One region of the Streptomyces sp. R818 genome, then DNA from elsewhere that is predicted to be linked to it. Evidence: riboswitches for the same ligand, from Rfam matches in the RefSeq annotation. Region 1 holds a riboswitch; the other holds the start of a gene.

Region 1 (7,685 bases):
CAACACCCTGTTCGGCGCCCTCGCCCTGGTGCCGCTCTCCGGTGTCGTCCTCCTTCGTGACCTCGGCCCGCTGCCGGAGACGAAGCTGCGTCACACGGCGTGGAAGAAGGGCAAGAAGCTCGTCAACATGAACACGAACGAGCCGCTCCGTGCCTCGGACATCACGGTCGGCTCGCTCACCTTCGCCAAGCCCGAGGGCGTGGAGGAGCACGACGAGGACTTCCAGCAGGTGATGGGCAAGGCCGCGCTGATGCTCGTCCGGATCCAGCCGGAGAACATCAAGGACAAGCGCGAGCTCGAGTGGTCGCACGAGGGCGTCGTCGCGTACTCGAAGATCTGCACCCACGTGGGCTGCCCGATCTCCCTGTACGAGCAGCAGACGCACCACGTCCTCTGCCCGTGCCACCAGTCCACCTTCGACCTCTCCGACGGTGCGCGGGTCATCTTCGGCCCCGCCGGTCACGCACTGCCGCAGCTGCACATCGACGTCGATGACGAGGGCTTCCTCGTGGCGCAGGGCGACTTCGCCGAGCCCGTCGGTCCTGCCTTCTGGGAGCGCGGATGAGTACTGCAACCACCAATGACGCGCCTTCTCGTGAGAAGGCACCGGCCGGCGAGCGTGTCGCCGACTGGGCGGACGGCCGCCTCGGGATCTACTCCCTGGCCAAGTCCAACATGCGCAAGATCTTCCCGGACCACTGGTCCTTCATGCTCGGCGAGATCTGCATGTACAGCTTCATCATCATCATCCTCACGGGTGTGTACCTGACGCTGTTCTTCCACCCGTCCATGAACGAGGTGACGTACCACGGCAGCTATGTCCCGCTCCAGGGGCAGCTGATGTCGGAGGCGTTCAACTCGACCATGCACATCTCCTTCGATGTGCGCGGTGGTCTGCTGATCCGGCAGATCCACCACTGGGCGGCGCTGATCTTTCTCGCCGGCATGTTCGTGCACATGATGCGCGTGTTCTTCACGGGCGCGTTCCGCAAGCCGCGTGAGATCAACTGGCTGTTCGGCTTCCTGCTGTTCGTCCTCGGCATGTTCACCGGCTTCACCGGTTACTCGCTCCCGGACGACCTGCTCTCCGGCACCGGTGTCCGCTTCATGGAGGGCGCGGTCCTGTCCGTGCCGATCGTCGGCACGTACCTGTCGTTCTTCCTCTTCGGCGGCGAGTTCCCGGGCGGCGACTTCGTCGCGCGGTTCTACTCGGTCCACATCCTGCTGCTGCCGGGCATCATGCTCGGCCTGATGGTGGCCCACCTGATCCTGGTCTTCTACCACAAGCACACGCAGTTCGCGGGTGCCGGAAAGACCGAGAAGAACGTCGTCGGCATGCCGCTGCTCCCGGTCTACATGGCCAAGGCGGGCGGCTTCTTCTTCCTGGTCTTCGGTGTCATCGCGGTCGTCGCGGCCATCGCCTCGATCAACCCGATCTGGGCCATCGGCCCGTACCGCATCGACCAGGTCTCCACCGGCGCCCAGCCGGACTGGTACATGGGCTTCTCCGAGGGCCTGATCCGTACGATGCCGGGCTGGGAGATCAACCTCTGGGGCCACACGCTCGTCCTGGGCGTGTTCGTCCCGCTGGTCATCTTCCCGCTGGTCCTGGTCGCGATCGCGGTCTACCCGTTCATCGAGTCCTGGGTCACCGGCGACAAGCGCGAGCACCACATCCTGGACCGCCCGCGCAACGTCCCGACGCGTACGGCGTTCGGCGCCGCGTGGATCTCCTGGTACTTCGTCCTGCTCGTCGGTGGTGGCAACGACCTCTGGGCCACGCACTTCCACCTGTCGATCAACGCGATCACCTGGTTCGTCCGCATCGGCTTCTTCGTCGTGCCGGTCCTCACCTTCATCGCCACCAAGCGGATCTGCCTCGGCCTCCAGCGCCGCGACAAGGACAAGGTGCTGCACGGACGCGAGTCCGGCATCATCAAGCGCCTGCCGCACGGTGAGTTCATCGAGGTGCACGAACCGCTCGACCAGGAGTCGCTGCACGCGCTCACCGCGCACGAGCAGTACGAGCCGCTCGAGCTCGGCCCGACGGTCGACGAGAACGGCGTGGAGCGCAAGCAGTCGCGTCTGCAGAAGACCCGCGCCAAGCTGTCGAAGGGCTTCTACGGGGAGAACAACCAGATCCCCAAGCCCACGGCAGAGGAGTACAAGGAGATCACCAGCGGCCACGGCCACCACTGATCCCTGATCGGCTGAGCCGACAGCTGTCCGCCACGGCAGGAGCCCTCGTCCAGGCACTGGACGGGGGCTCTTTGCCGTCTCCGCCGCTGGATAAGGTGGAGCCGCGTAATCCCACTGACACAACTGGAGCGGCCATGAGCGCTTTGCACCCCGCTGGAGGCGACACCGCGGCGGGCCGTTCCTGGCCCGCCGTACTCAACGGCCTCCTGGAGGGCCGCGACCAGAGCGCCGACGACACCGCCTGGGCGATGGACCGCATCATGCGCGGGGAGGCGACCGAGGCGCAGATCGCCGGGTTCGTCGTCGCGCTGCGCGCCAAGGGCGAGACCGTCGAGGAGATCTCCGGTCTCGTCCGGACGATGTACGAGCACGCCAACGTGATCGAGGTGCCGGGGGAGACCGTCGACATCGTCGGCACCGGCGGCGACGGCGCCAAGACGGTGAACATCTCCACGATGTCCGCCATCGTCATCGCCGGTACGGGCGTCAAGGTCGTCAAGCACGGCAACCGCGCCGCCTCCTCGGCCTCCGGCGCCTCCGACGTCCTGGAGAAGCTCGGGGTGAACCTGGAGCTGACGCCCGCCCGGGTCCCGCAGATCGCGGAGGAGGCCGGGATCACCTTCTGCTTCGCCGTGAAGTTCCACCCGGCGCTGCGGTACGCGGGCGCCGCGCGCGGCCAGCTCGGCATCCGCACCGTCTTCAACCTGCTCGGGCCGCTCACCAACCCGGCCCGGGTGCGCGCCCAGGCCGTCGGGGTCGCCGACGCCCGCATGGCGCCCGTCGTCGCCGGTGTCTTCGCCGAGCGCGGCAACTCCTCGCTCGTCTTCCGTGGCGACGACGGCCTCGACGAGCTGACCACCACCGCGACCTCCCGCGTCTGGGTCGTCCGCGACGGCACCGTGCGCGAGGAGACCTTCGACCCGCGCGACGTGGGCCTGGACCTGGTCCCGGTGGAGGCGCTGCGCGGCGCGGACGCCTCCTACAACGCGGAGGTCGCCCGGCGCCTGCTCGACGGGGAGCGCGGCCCGGTCCGCGACGCCGTGCTCCTCAACTCGGCCGCCGCCCTCGTCGCCGTACGCCCCGGCACGGGCACGCTCGCCGAGCAGCTGCGGGCCGGCATGGACCGCGCGGCCGAGTCCATCGACTCGGGCGCGGCGAAGGCGACGCTTGAGCGGTGGGTGGCGGCCACCAACCGCTAGGAAGCCGGTGGCACGGAGCGCGGCCCGTCTCAGGAAGCGGACCGCGCTCTTGCCGTATCCGGAACATGTGGCAGGATGCTTTTCAAGGTCATGAGTGACAGCGTGATCGGCCCCGGCCGGCTGTCCGGCAACCCTCCGTCCGTGGCGGGGTGCCCCGGGTGAAGACCAGGCCGCGAGCAGCAAGGCTCGCGGCAAGCGCGGACCCCTCGCGAACTTTCCAGGGGTCCTGGGTCGTTTGAGGGAGCAGTCTCGTGAGCCAGCGAATGTGCTAGGGCCTGTCGGCCCCTTCTTCGGTATCTCCAACACCCTCCGCACGTTTCTCGTGCGCTGAGGTCAACTCCCGTACGCCGCAAAGCCGTTGTTGACGGCTGCCGTGCGGGCCCGTACGCCACTTCGCCACGCCCTGACTTGTCCTGCCGGGAGACAGCCATGCCCGCTCACACCGCCACCGCCACCACCGTTCCCGCCGAGTCCGCCGCCGACCCCGCCTGCGGCGCGCCGCTGCCCGTGCTCGGCCGCGACGTCACCGTGCCGCTCGTCACCGGTGGCGAGGTGACGTACGCCGCCCTCGACTACGCCGCCAGCGCGCCCGCCCTGCAGCGCGTGTGGGACGACGTCGCCGCCTACGCCCCCTACTACGGCAGCGTGCACCGCGGCGCCGGCTACCTCTCCCAGCTCTCCACCGACCTCTTCGAGAACTCCCGCGCCACGGTCGCGGAGTTCCTCGGCTGCCGCGCCGACGACCAGGTCGTCTTCACCCGCTCCACCACCGACTCGCTCAACCTGCTCGCCGCCGCGCTGCCCGCCGACTGCCAGGTGTTCGTCTTCGAGACCGAGCACCACGCCTCGCTGCTGCCCTGGCGCGACGCCCGCGTGACCTACCTCAACGCGCCCCGCACCCCGGCCCAGGCCGTCGACACCCTCGAACGTGCCCTCGCCGAGCGCGACCCCTACGGTCCGGCCCTCGTCTGCGTCACCGGTGCCTCCAACGTCACCGGTGAACTCTGGCCGGTGCGCGAGCTGGCGGCGGCCGCTCACGCGCACGGTGCCCGCATCGTGCTCGACGCCGCCCAGCTCGCGCCCCACCACCCCGTCTCCGTCCAGGACCTCGACGTCGACTGGATCGCCTTCTCCGGCCACAAGCTGTACGCGCCCTTCGGCTCGGGCGTGCTCGCCGGGCGCTCCGACTGGCTGCGCGCGGCCGAGCCGTACCTCGCCGGTGGCGGCGCCTCGCGCAAGGTCGCCCGCCGGGTCGACGGCGGCGTGGACGTCGAGTGGCACGACAGCGCCGCCCGCCACGAGGCCGGTTCGCCGAACGTCATCGGCGTCTACTCCATCGCCTCCGCCTGCAAGGCGCTGACCGAGGCCGGGTTCGACAGCCTCGTCGCCCGCGAGCAGCACCTGATCCAGAAGGTGCGGGACGGGCTCGCCGAGGTGCCCGAGGTGAAGGTGCTCTCGCTGTTCGGGGACGACGCCCCGCGCGTCGGCGTCCTCTCCTTCGTGGTCGAGGGCTGGAACTCCTCGCACTTCGCCGCGGCGCTCTCCGCCGAGTACGGGATCGGGGTGCGGGACGGTCTGTTCTGCGCCCACCCGCTGGTGCGGACGCTGCTCGGCTCGGACCCGCAGACCCAGGGCGAGTGCGGAGCGCCTGAGGCGGCGCCGGGGGAGAAGTCGCTGAACGCGATCCGGGTCAGCTTCGGCGCGGGTACGCCTGACGAGCACGTCGAGCGTTTCATCGGGGCTGTTGCCGAACTCGTCCGGGACGGCGCCAAGTGGACCTACCGCACGGAACAGGGCCGCTGCGTCCCAGCCGCCTAGGGGCGGGGGGAACTGCGCGAGCAACCACGACGAAAGCCGCGGACGCGTCTGCTCATGACACGAGCAGACGCGTCCGCGGCTTTTCGGTGGCTGGTCGCGCAGTTCCCCGCGCCCCTGAGCGGGGTCTTAGCTGTCCAGCCCGATGGAGAAGGCGGCCTCCAGATCGTGCTGGGAATACGTGCGGAAAGCCACATGCGTATCCGTGCCCTCGACCCCGGGGATCTTGCTGATCTTGCCGGGGATCACTTCGGCAAGATCATCATGCCGGGCCACCCGAACCATGGCGATCAAGTCGTACGTGCCGGTGACGGAGAAGACCTCGCTGACGGAGTCGAGCGCCGCGATCGACTCGGCGATCTCGGGGATCCGGTCCACGCTGGTCTTGATGAGCACGATCGCGGTGATCACGGCTGGCTGTCTCCCTCGGTGGCCGTGGCTGGGGCAACCTTCACCTTAGCCGGGCCCCGATACCGCCCCCACGCGTAGAGGAACCCGAGCGAGAACCCGATGAGGTGGGCGAGGTAGGCGACCCCGGGCCCCTGGCTGTCCTGGTAGGCGGCGGCCCATTGCAGCGCGACCCAGAACGGCAGGACCACCCACGCCGGGAAGCGCAGCGGCAGGAAGAGGAGGAAGGGGAAGACGCTCGTCACGCGCGCGTCGGGGAAGAGGTACAAGAACGCGCCGAGCACCGCCGAGATCGCCCCGGACGCGCCGACCAGGGTCTGTTCGGAGCCCGCGTGCGCGATCGCGTACCCGAGGAGTGCCAGGTAGCCGCTGACCAGGTAGAAGAGCAGGTACGGCAGATGGCCCATGCGCTCCTCGACCATCGCCCCGAACACGTAGAGGAAGAGCATGTTGCCGAGCAGGTGCACCCAGCTGCCGTGCACGAACAGGGCTGTGGCCGGGGTGAGGGCGGCCCGGGGTGATCCGGTGAAGAGTTCGGCGGGCAGGACGCCCCAGCGTTCGAAGTAGGCGGCCTGCGCGGTGAGCAGATGGTCGCCGGTGCCGTAGGACGGGTTGAGCCCCGACGACGGGGAGAGCACGAAGGTCACGCAGCAGACGGCGATGAGCGCGTACGTGACCGGGGCCGGATGTCCTCTGAGGAAAGCGGTCGCTCTGCCGATCACGCCGCGTCCGTTGCCGATCATGAAGGAGAGCATGACGCAAGGCGGGGAGCGGGCGGTGCACGGCAGGCCGTAGGGTTACGGGCAATAAAGCCAAGCATCACGCACCACGGAGGCGACAGTCCGATGACGGTTCCCCTGCCGACCGCCACCACCCGCTGGCGCTGCACGCTCTGCGGCAACCTGACGCGGTTCGACGTGACCCGCTCCTCACAGGTCGTGGAGTACGTGCACCTGGACCTGGCCGGTGAGCCGAAGGTCGAGGAGCGCGACGTGGTCAGTGAGACGATCGAGTCGGTCCGCTGCCGCTGGTGCAACGCGGTCGACCAGGTGGAACTCGTGGACAGGCCGGGCGCCGACTCCTGAACGGAGCGGCCCACAGCGACTTTGGGGTGACGGATGGTGGAGAGCACGGGCGGGGAGGCCGGGCACGCCGAGCAGCCTGCCGCCGAGGTGCTCGACCGGCCGTTGCCCGAGGGCGTCCGGCGGCGGGTCGTGCAGATCGTCTCGGACGGCTTCGGCGGTCTCACGGTCGGTGAACTCCCGCCGCAGCTCCGGCAGTACGCGCGCTTCACCCCGACCCGGCGGATGAAGTTCGCCGGGAACGCGATGGCCGCGGCCGTGGAGAGTGAGACGCTCTTCCGGCAGCGGATCGCCGAGCGGTTCCGCGAGGCCCAGCCCGAGTTGTGCCAGGCGCTCGACGCCGGGTCGCCGCCGCCCGCCGCCGACCCGCTGGACGTGGCCGCGGCCGCGTACGTGCTGCGCCCCGTCGGCTGGGTGAAGCTGGTCGCCGCCGCAGGCGAGGAGGCCCAGCGGGCCGACGCCGAGCGGATCGACGAGGAGACCCGGGCCGAGCTCAAGGCCCTGCGCGACCGGCTCGCCGAGGCGCAGGCGAGCACCAAGGCCGAGACGGAGCGGCTGCGCGCCGAGCTGGACGCCGCCAAGCGCGAGACCGACGCCGTGCACCGCAAGCTGCGGGCCGCGCTCAGCGACGTCAAGCGCGGCGAGGCCGCCGTGCGCAAGGCGCAGGCCGAGACCGACGCCGTACGGGCCGAGAGCCAGGCGCAGGTCTCCGCCGCCGAGAGCGAGACGCGGCGGCTCAAGGCGCGGCTCGGCGAGGCCGAGGCGAACCTGGAGGCGTCGCGCCGGGCGGCCCGCGAAGGGCGCAGCGTCGAGGACATGCGCGTACGGCTGCTCCTCGACACCGTTCTGGAGGCCGCTCAGGGGCTGCGCAGGGAGCTGGCGCTGCCGCCCGTCTCCGCGCGGCCCGCCGACTCCGTGGACGCCGTCGAGCCGGGCCGGATGACGCCGAAGGACATCGCGGCGCGGGCGCTGCACGAGCACG
Region 2 (7,685 bases), on a different contig from region 1:
GCGCCTGGTGCAGCAGCGTGCCGTCCGCCCCGACCAGGGCGGCTTTCATCCCGGTGCCGCCCACGTCCAGGGCGATGACATGTTCCACGGGGCACAGTGTCGCGCGAACACCCTTGAGAGGTCTAGTCCATTCGCACGATCTTGCGCGCGAACGGCCCTGTTTTCCGACCCGGGCGCGGGGTGGTGTAGACCTTATGTTCGACTCCGGGCGACCCCCGGCGACGGAACGTACGAGATCACACGTGACACACGGCGTGACACACATACGAGGGTGGGAACAGCGGTGCAGCGGTACATCACCGGTCTGACGGCGGCAGCGGTCGCACTCGGCATGGCGGGCACGCTCACCGCCTGCGGCGGCTCCGGCTCGGGCGACGTCACCCTGAAGCTCGTCGCCGCCGACTACGGCGACTCCAAGGCGAACAGCAGCCAGAAGTACTGGGACAAGCTGGCCGCCGCCTACGAGAAGGACCACCCGAACACCAAGGTCGACGTCGACGTCTACTCCTGGAACGACGTCGACGCCAAGGTCAAGGCCATGGTCGACGCGGGCCACGCCCCCGACCTGGCACAGATAGGCGCCTACGCCGACTACGCCGCCGCCGGCAAGCTCTACCCGGTCAGCGAGCTGCTCAACGTGCCCACCCAGGCCGACTACCTGCCCCAGCTCGCCGACGCGGGCAAGGTCGACAGCATCCAGTACGGGATGCCGTTCGCCTCCTCCACGCGCCTGCTCTTCTACAACAAGAAGCTCTTCAAGGACGCCGGCCTCACCCCGCCGACCACCTGGAACGAGCTGGAGGCCGACGCCAAGGCGCTCAAGGCGAAGGGCGTGAAGTACCCCTACGCGCTGCCCCTCGGCCGCGAGGAGGCCCAGGCCGAGACCATGATCTGGATGCTGAGCGGCGGTGACGGCTACACCGATGACGTCGGCACGTACACCATCGACTCCAAGCAGAACGTCGCCACGTTCGACTGGCTGAAGAACGACCTCGTCGGCAAGGGCCTCACCGGGCCCACCGCGCCCGGGAGCCTCAACCGGGCCGGTGCCTTCGCCGCGTTCGCCAAGGGCGAGGTCGGCATGCTCAACGGCCACCCCACGCTGATGCGGATGGCCGCCGCGCAGGGCGTCGACTACGGCACCGTGCCGCTGCCCGGACCCGACGGGCGGGCCGCGTCCACCATGGGCGTCGCCGACTGGATGATGGCGTTCAAGCAGAACGGCCACCGCAAGGAGGTCGGCGACTTCCTCAACTACGTCTACAGCGAGAAGAACGTCCTCGACTTCTCCCGCGAGTACGACCTCCTGCCCGTCACCAGGAGCGCCTCCGAGACGATGTCCGCCGCCGACCGGGACAAGAAGCTCTGGCCGTTCCTGGAGAGCCTCACCAGCGCCGAGATCTACCCCGTCGGCAAGACGTCCTGGGCGTCCGTCAGCGCCGAGATCAAGGACCAGATCGGCACGGCCGTCTCGCCGAACAACAGCGCGGGTGCCGTCCTCGGCCGGATCCAGAACCAGGCGGCGGCGGCCGAGGCCGCCGAGTAGCGTGACGGGCATGGACGCTTCCGGCTCCTCCGACCCCTCCGGCTCCTCTGGCTCTCTTGGTGAACGCGAGCGGGCCGTGCTCGCGTTCGAGGGGCGCGGCTGGGAGACGCCCGGCGCGAAGGAGCGCGCGATCCGTGAGGAGCTGGACCTCGCGCCGGTCCGCTACTACCAGCTCCTCAACGCGCTCCTCGACGATCCGCGGGCGCTCGAACTGGCGCCGGTGACGGTGAACAGGCTGCGGCGGGTGCGGGAGAGCCGGCGGCGCGAGCGCTGAGCCCTCCGGGCGGGGTGCGGGTGTGTCGCCGGGCCGCGATTAGCGCGGCCCCCTGTGGATAAAGTCGATCGCATGGGCAGCCATCACACGGACGACCACCGGGACGATCACTGGGACGACCTTCCCACCCCTTCCACCGCCGCCGGGCGGGACGGGCTCGCGGCCATCGTGGCGCGGCCCGGGCGGAGTGTCATCGCCGTCGACTTCGACGGGACGCTGGCGCCCATCGTCGCCGACCCCGAGCAGGCCCGGGCCCACCCCGACGCGGTGCCCGCACTTGCCGCGCTCGCGCCCCGGGTGCTTTCCGTGGCCGTCGTCACGGGGCGGCCGGCGGGCGTCGCGGTCCGCCACGGGGGGTTCGCGGGCGTACCCGGCCTGGAGCACCTCGTCGTGCTCGGGCACTACGGGGCGGAGCGGTGGGACGCGGTGACCGGCACGGTCCGCGCGCCCGCGCCGCATCCCGGGGTGGCGGCCGTCCGCTCGGAGCTGCCAGGGGTGCTGCACGAGGCCGGTCTCTGGCACGACACGTACGTCGAGGAGAAGGGGCGGGCGGTCGCGGTCCACACGCGCCGGGCGGCGGATCCGCAGGGTGCGTTCGACGCGCTGCGGGCGCCTCTTACGGCGCTGGCGGCGCGCCACGGCCTGGTGGTCGAGCCCGGCCGGATGGTGCTGGAGCTGCGCCCGCCGGGGGTCGACAAGGGTGTGGCCCTGACGGAGTACGTGCGTGAGGTGGGCGCCGAAGCGGTGCTGTACGCGGGCGACGACCTCGGTGACCTCCCGGCTTTCGCGGCGGTCGAGAAACTCCGCCTGGACGGGGTCCCGGGAGTCCTGGTCTGCAGCGGCAGCGCGGAGGTCCCGGAGCTGTCGGACAGAGCGGACCTGGTCGTCCCCGGCCCGGCCCAGGTGGCATCCCTGCTGTCCCAGCTGGCCCGGAGAGTGGCGCACTGACCTCCAGGCCACACGCGCGTCGTGGCTGCTCGCGCAGTTCCCCGCGCCCCTGAGCGTCTGCCCCGTCCGCACCTGCCCAGGGCGCACGCTTCGTCGTGGTTGCTCGCGCAGTTCCCCGCGCCCCTGAGGCATGCGGCTCCGCCGCAGCCCCATGGGGCGCGCGCGTCTCACACGCGCCTCTCTGAGATGGCGCACGCAGTGCGCATCTCAGGGGCGCGGGGAACTGCGCGACCAGCCACGACGGTGCCGCAGTCGTGAACGGTGGGGAATGGCGCACGCAGTGCGCGTTCCAGGGGCGCGGGGAACTGCGCGACCAGCCACGACGTGACCCGCACCCGGCAACGGGACCCGGCGTTCAGTCCCGCAGGGCTGACAGCTGGTCCAGGAACCAGGCCCCGGGGGGTAGCGCCGTGCCCGCCGCGGACAAGCGTTTCGTGCGTTCCGCCCGTTCGTCGGGCGACATCGCGAGCGCCGAGGCCAGGGCCTCACACGTCCCGCTCACGTCATACGGGTTCACGACAAGCGCGTCATCGCCCAGCTCCTCGTACGCCCCCGCCTCCCGCGACAGCACCAGCACGCAGCCCTCGTCGGAGACGACCGGCACCTCCTTCGCCACCAGGTTCATGCCGTCGCGGATCGGGTTGACCAACGCCACGTCCGCGAGGCGATACGCCGCCAGCGACCTCGCGAAGTCGTCCTTCACGTGGAGGACGACCGGCGTCCAGCCAGGCGTGCCGAAGCGCTCGTTGATGGACTCCGCGACCCGCGACACCTCGGCGGTGTAGTCCCGGTACACGGCGAGATCCTGCCGCGAGGGATACGCGAAGGCGACGTGGACGACCTTTTCGTGCAACTCGGGCCGGGTCTCCAACAGCAACTCGTACGCCCGCAGCCCCCGCACGATGTTCTTCGACAGCTCCGTACGGTCCACCCGGACGATGACCTTGCGGTCCGGGCCCACCTGTTCCCGCAGCGCGGCGAGCCGCTCGTCGACGTCGGGACGACCCGCCCGCTCCCGGAGGAAGTCCGCGTCGGCGCCCAGCCCGTGCACCCCGATCCGCGTGCCGGACGTACCCCCGAGGATGCGCGTAGCGCAGTCGGTGAAGGCGTCCGCCCAGCGCCGGGTCAGGAAGCCGAGCCGGTCCGCGCCGAGCATGCCTTGCAGGATCTTCTCGGCGATGTCGTCGGGGAGCATCCGGAAGTAGTCGACGGGCGCCCAGGGCGTGTGGGAGAAGTGCCCGATGCGCAGGTCGTCGCGGAGTTCGCGGAGCATCCCGGGGACGAGCGTGAGGTGGTAGTCCTGCACGACGACGGTCGCCCCGGGCGCGGCCTCCTCGGCGAGCGCTTCGGCGAAGGCCCGGTTGTACGCCTCGTAGGAGGCCCACTGGCGCCGGAACTCCGGGCCGAACGACGGCTCGAGAGGCGTCTGGTACAGCATGTGGTGCACGAACCACAGCACGGAGTTGGCGACGCCGTTGTACGCCTCCGCGTGCACCTCCGCGTCGATGTCCAGCATGCGCACGCCGGGCTCGGACACGCCGCGCCGCACGGCCTCCCGGTCGCCGTCGGTGAGGGCCGAGCAGACCCACAGCTTGTCCTCGACGACGCTGAGCGCGGAGACCAGTCCGCCGCCGCCGCGTTTCGCCTCGATCCCCGCCCCGCCGGCGCCGTCGGCACCGTCCTTCAGGACGTACGAGACGGGGCCGCGGTTGGACGCGACGAGAACCTCAGCAGCACCTTGCGTGGAAGCCATAGGGGCACGCTAGCCCGGTCGGAGGGGGTTCAAACGCGCCGACGGCTGCGTGCCGCCGCGAGGGCGAGCGCGCCGAGGACACAGAGCGCGATGGCGAGCCCGCCGTACAGCCACAGCCGTGGATGGTCGGAGCCGGTCGCGGCGAGCGCCGCCCATTCCGCGCGATGAGTGAGCCACATAGGGGGCAATCTAGACAGAAAGCATGATTAACCCACGTCTATGCCACGCGACGCTCCGCATACTCACCGATCTCGGCCATCGGTGGCCGCTCCACCGTGTCCACGGCGTACGTCCGCGGCACGAAGCCGCCCTCGCCCCGCTCGAACTGGGTGAGCTCCGGCCGCACCAGATGGCCGCGCGCGAGCCGGAGCTGGGCCGTGCGGTAGATCGCCGCCGCCATCCGGCCGAGCGCGAGGCCGTCCTGGTGGCGGTGTTTGCGCACCCCCACGTCGACCTGGGCGAGCGCGTCCAGGCCGACGGTGTGCAGCGCGTCGACGAGCAGCCCGAGCTCGACCCCGTACCCGACCGGGAACGGCAGGCGTTCGAGGAGCGACCTGCGCGCCGCGTACTCACCGCCGAGCGGCTGGACGAAACCGGCCAGGCGCGGCCAGTGCAGGTTGAGGATCGGGCGCGCCATCAGCTCGGTGACCCGGCCGCCCTGCCCGGCCGCCTCGCCGAGCGGGCGGTCGTACATCGCCTTGACGAAGCTGACGCCCGGGTCGGTCAGGAGCGGGCCGACGATCCCGGAGACGAAGTCCGCCGAGAACTCCTTCAGGTCGGCGTCGACGTAGCAGACGATGTCGCCGCTCGTGACGTACAGGGAGCGCCACAGCACCTCGCCCTTGCCCGGCTTGGCCGGGATGCGCGGCAGGATCGTGTCCCGGTGCACGACGCGCGCCCCGGCCGCCGCCGCGACCTCGGCGGTGCGGTCCGTGGAGCCGGAGTCCAGGACCACGAGATCGTCGACGAGCGGCACCTCCTCCGTCATCAGCTCGCGCCGGATGACGGTGGCGATCTGGCCGACCGTCGCCTCCTCGTCGAGCGCGGGCAGCACGACGCTCACCGTCTGGCCGGACGCGCGCTTCGCCGCGACCAGCTGGTGCGGCGGGCGGTCGGCCACCGACCAGGAGCGCTGCTCAAGCCAGCGTTCGACTTCTTCCAGCACGGTCTGTGGCTCCTCACGGGGGTCATCGATGTGATCCATCTCGCGGTGCGGACGACTATCTCAAGCGTCCGTGCCTTCGGTTACAGTCTTGAACAAGGCCGGTGACCATCGCATGCCGGGGTCGCCGCCGACACAACTGCCACAAACAACCGAATACCGCTCATCCAGAGGGGCAGAGGGATACGGCCCGTTGAAGCCCCGGCAACCCTCCAGCCGGTCTCGTACGCACACCGCAGTGCGCTCGCGAGGCTCCCGGCTAGGGAAGGTGCCAAATCCGTCTCGCGGCGAGATGCGTCGCGAGGAAGATGAGGAGAAAGGGCCTCGCCTCTCATGGCTGTACAGACTGTCGCCACCACGGACGCCACCGCCGCCGTGGACACCACCGCCGCCAAGGCCGTCGATCTCGGCCCCGCTTCCGGGCTCTCCTGCCGCGAGTGCGGCACCACTTTCGACCTTGGCCCCATCTTCGCCTGTGCCGAGTGTTTCGGCCCGCTGGAAGTCGCGTACGACCTTCCCGTCGGCGACCCCGAGGCGCTCCGCAAGCAGATCGAGGCGGGCCCGGCCAACGTGTGGCGCTACGCCCCGCTGCTGCCCGTCCCGGCCGACGTCGCCGAGAAGCCGAACCTGAACCCCGGCTGGACCAAGCTCGTCAAGGCCGACAACCTCGCCCGCGAACTCGGCGTCGAGCAGGGCAAGTTGTTCGTCAAGGACGACTCCGGCAACCCCACGCACTCCTTCAAGGACCGCGTCGTCGCCCAGGCCATCGAGGCCGCGCGGGCCTTCGGCTTCACCACCCTCTCCTGCTCCTCCACCGGCAACCTGGCCGGCGCCGTCGGCGCCGCCGCCGCCCGCGCCGGCTTCCGGTCCTGCGTGTTCATCCCGCACGACCTGGAGCAGGGCAAGGTCGTCATGGCCGGTGTCTACGGCGGTGACCTCGTCGCCATCGAGGGCAACTACGACGACGTGAACCGCTTCTGCTCCGAGCTGATCGGCGACCCGCTGGGCGAGGGCTGGGGCTTCGTCAACGTGAACCTGCGCCCGTACTACGGCGAGGGCTCCAAGACGCTGGCCTACGAGATCTGCGAGCAGCTCGGCTGGCGACTGCCGGACCAGCTCGTCATCCCGATCGCCTCCGGATCGCAGTTCACGAAGATCGACAAGGGGCTGCAGGAGCTGATCAAGCTCGGGCTCGTCGAGGACAAGCCGTACAAGCTGTTCGGTGCGCAGGCCGAGGGGTGCTCGCCGGTCTCCGTCGCGTACAAGGGCGGGCACGACGTCGTCCGGCCGCAGAAGCCGAACACCATCGCCAAGTCGCTCGCCATCGGCAACCCGGCCGACGGTCCGTACGTGCTCGACATCGCGCGCCGCACCGGGGGTGCCGTGGAGGACGTCGACGACGAGCAGGTCGTCGAGGCGATCAAGCTGCTTGCGCAGACGGAGGGGATCTTCGCGGAGACCGCCGGCGGGGTGACGGTCGGGGTCACCAAGAAGCTGATCGAGGCGGGGCTCATCGATCCGGCTCTCACGACTGTTGTGCTGAACACCGGTGACGGGCTCAAGACGCTTGACGCTGTCGCTGAGACTTCGCAGGCCACCGCGACCATCAAGCCGTCTCTTGAGGCGTTCCGGGACGCTGGGCTCGCCGCCGAGTAGGTTTCCCCTCCCCGCCCCTTCCCGTAACCGGGGGCTCTGCCCCCGGACCCCCGCTCCTCAATCGCCGGAGGGGCTGACTAGTGCTGAGGTGAGTTGTGAGCGTCAACGTTCGGATTCCTACCATTCTGCGTACCTATACCGGTGGGCAGGCCGAGGTCGCCGCCGAGGGCGGCACCCTCGGTGAGGTCATCGCCGATCTCGAGAAGAACCACACCGGGATCGCCGCCCGGGTCCTCGACGATCAGGGCAAGCTGCGCCGGTTCGTCAACGTCTACGTCAATGACGATGACGTCCGCTTCGAGCAGGGTCTGGAGACCGCCACGCCGGACGGCGCGGGCGTGTCGAT

Evidence for each region. A riboswitch is a leader RNA that binds a small molecule or an ion and turns the genes downstream of it on or off. The one in region 1 is predicted to bind S-adenosylmethionine.
Region 2: linked by a shared signal. The riboswitch ahead of thrC (threonine synthase) and the one ahead of N5I75_RS09310 (aminotransferase class V-fold PLP-dependent enzyme) in region 1 are both predicted to bind S-adenosylmethionine.

Annotation. Positions count from the first base shown of each region.
Region 1 covers NZ_JAOCNE010000003.1:916,975-924,659, reverse strand. The annotation lists gene qcrA (cytochrome bc1 complex Rieske iron-sulfur subunit) at 1-565, shown strand, start outside; gene qcrB (cytochrome bc1 complex cytochrome b subunit) at 562-2,199, shown strand; gene trpD (anthranilate phosphoribosyltransferase) at 2,334-3,398, shown strand; SAM riboswitch class IV at 3,485-3,602, shown strand; gene N5I75_RS09310 (aminotransferase class V-fold PLP-dependent enzyme) at 3,828-5,216, shown strand; gene N5I75_RS09305 (Lrp/AsnC family transcriptional regulator) at 5,343-5,624, opposite strand; gene N5I75_RS09300 (rhomboid family intramembrane serine protease) at 5,621-6,364, opposite strand; gene N5I75_RS09295 (hypothetical protein) at 6,467-6,706, shown strand; gene N5I75_RS09290 (NYN domain-containing protein) at 6,740-7,685, shown strand, end outside.
Region 2 covers NZ_JAOCNE010000006.1:506,708-514,392, forward strand. The annotation lists gene N5I75_RS18700 (ROK family protein) at 1-88, opposite strand, end outside; gene N5I75_RS18705 (ABC transporter substrate-binding protein) at 284-1,546, shown strand; gene N5I75_RS18710 (DUF3263 domain-containing protein) at 1,557-1,820, shown strand; gene otsB (trehalose-phosphatase) at 1,893-2,768, shown strand; gene N5I75_RS18720 (alpha,alpha-trehalose-phosphate synthase (UDP-forming)) at 3,124-4,521, opposite strand; gene N5I75_RS18725 (hypothetical protein) at 4,551-4,700, opposite strand; gene N5I75_RS18730 (glucosyl-3-phosphoglycerate synthase) at 4,739-5,686, opposite strand; SAM riboswitch class I at 5,844-5,998, shown strand; gene thrC (threonine synthase) at 6,017-7,339, shown strand; gene N5I75_RS18740 (MoaD/ThiS family protein) at 7,435-7,685, shown strand, end outside.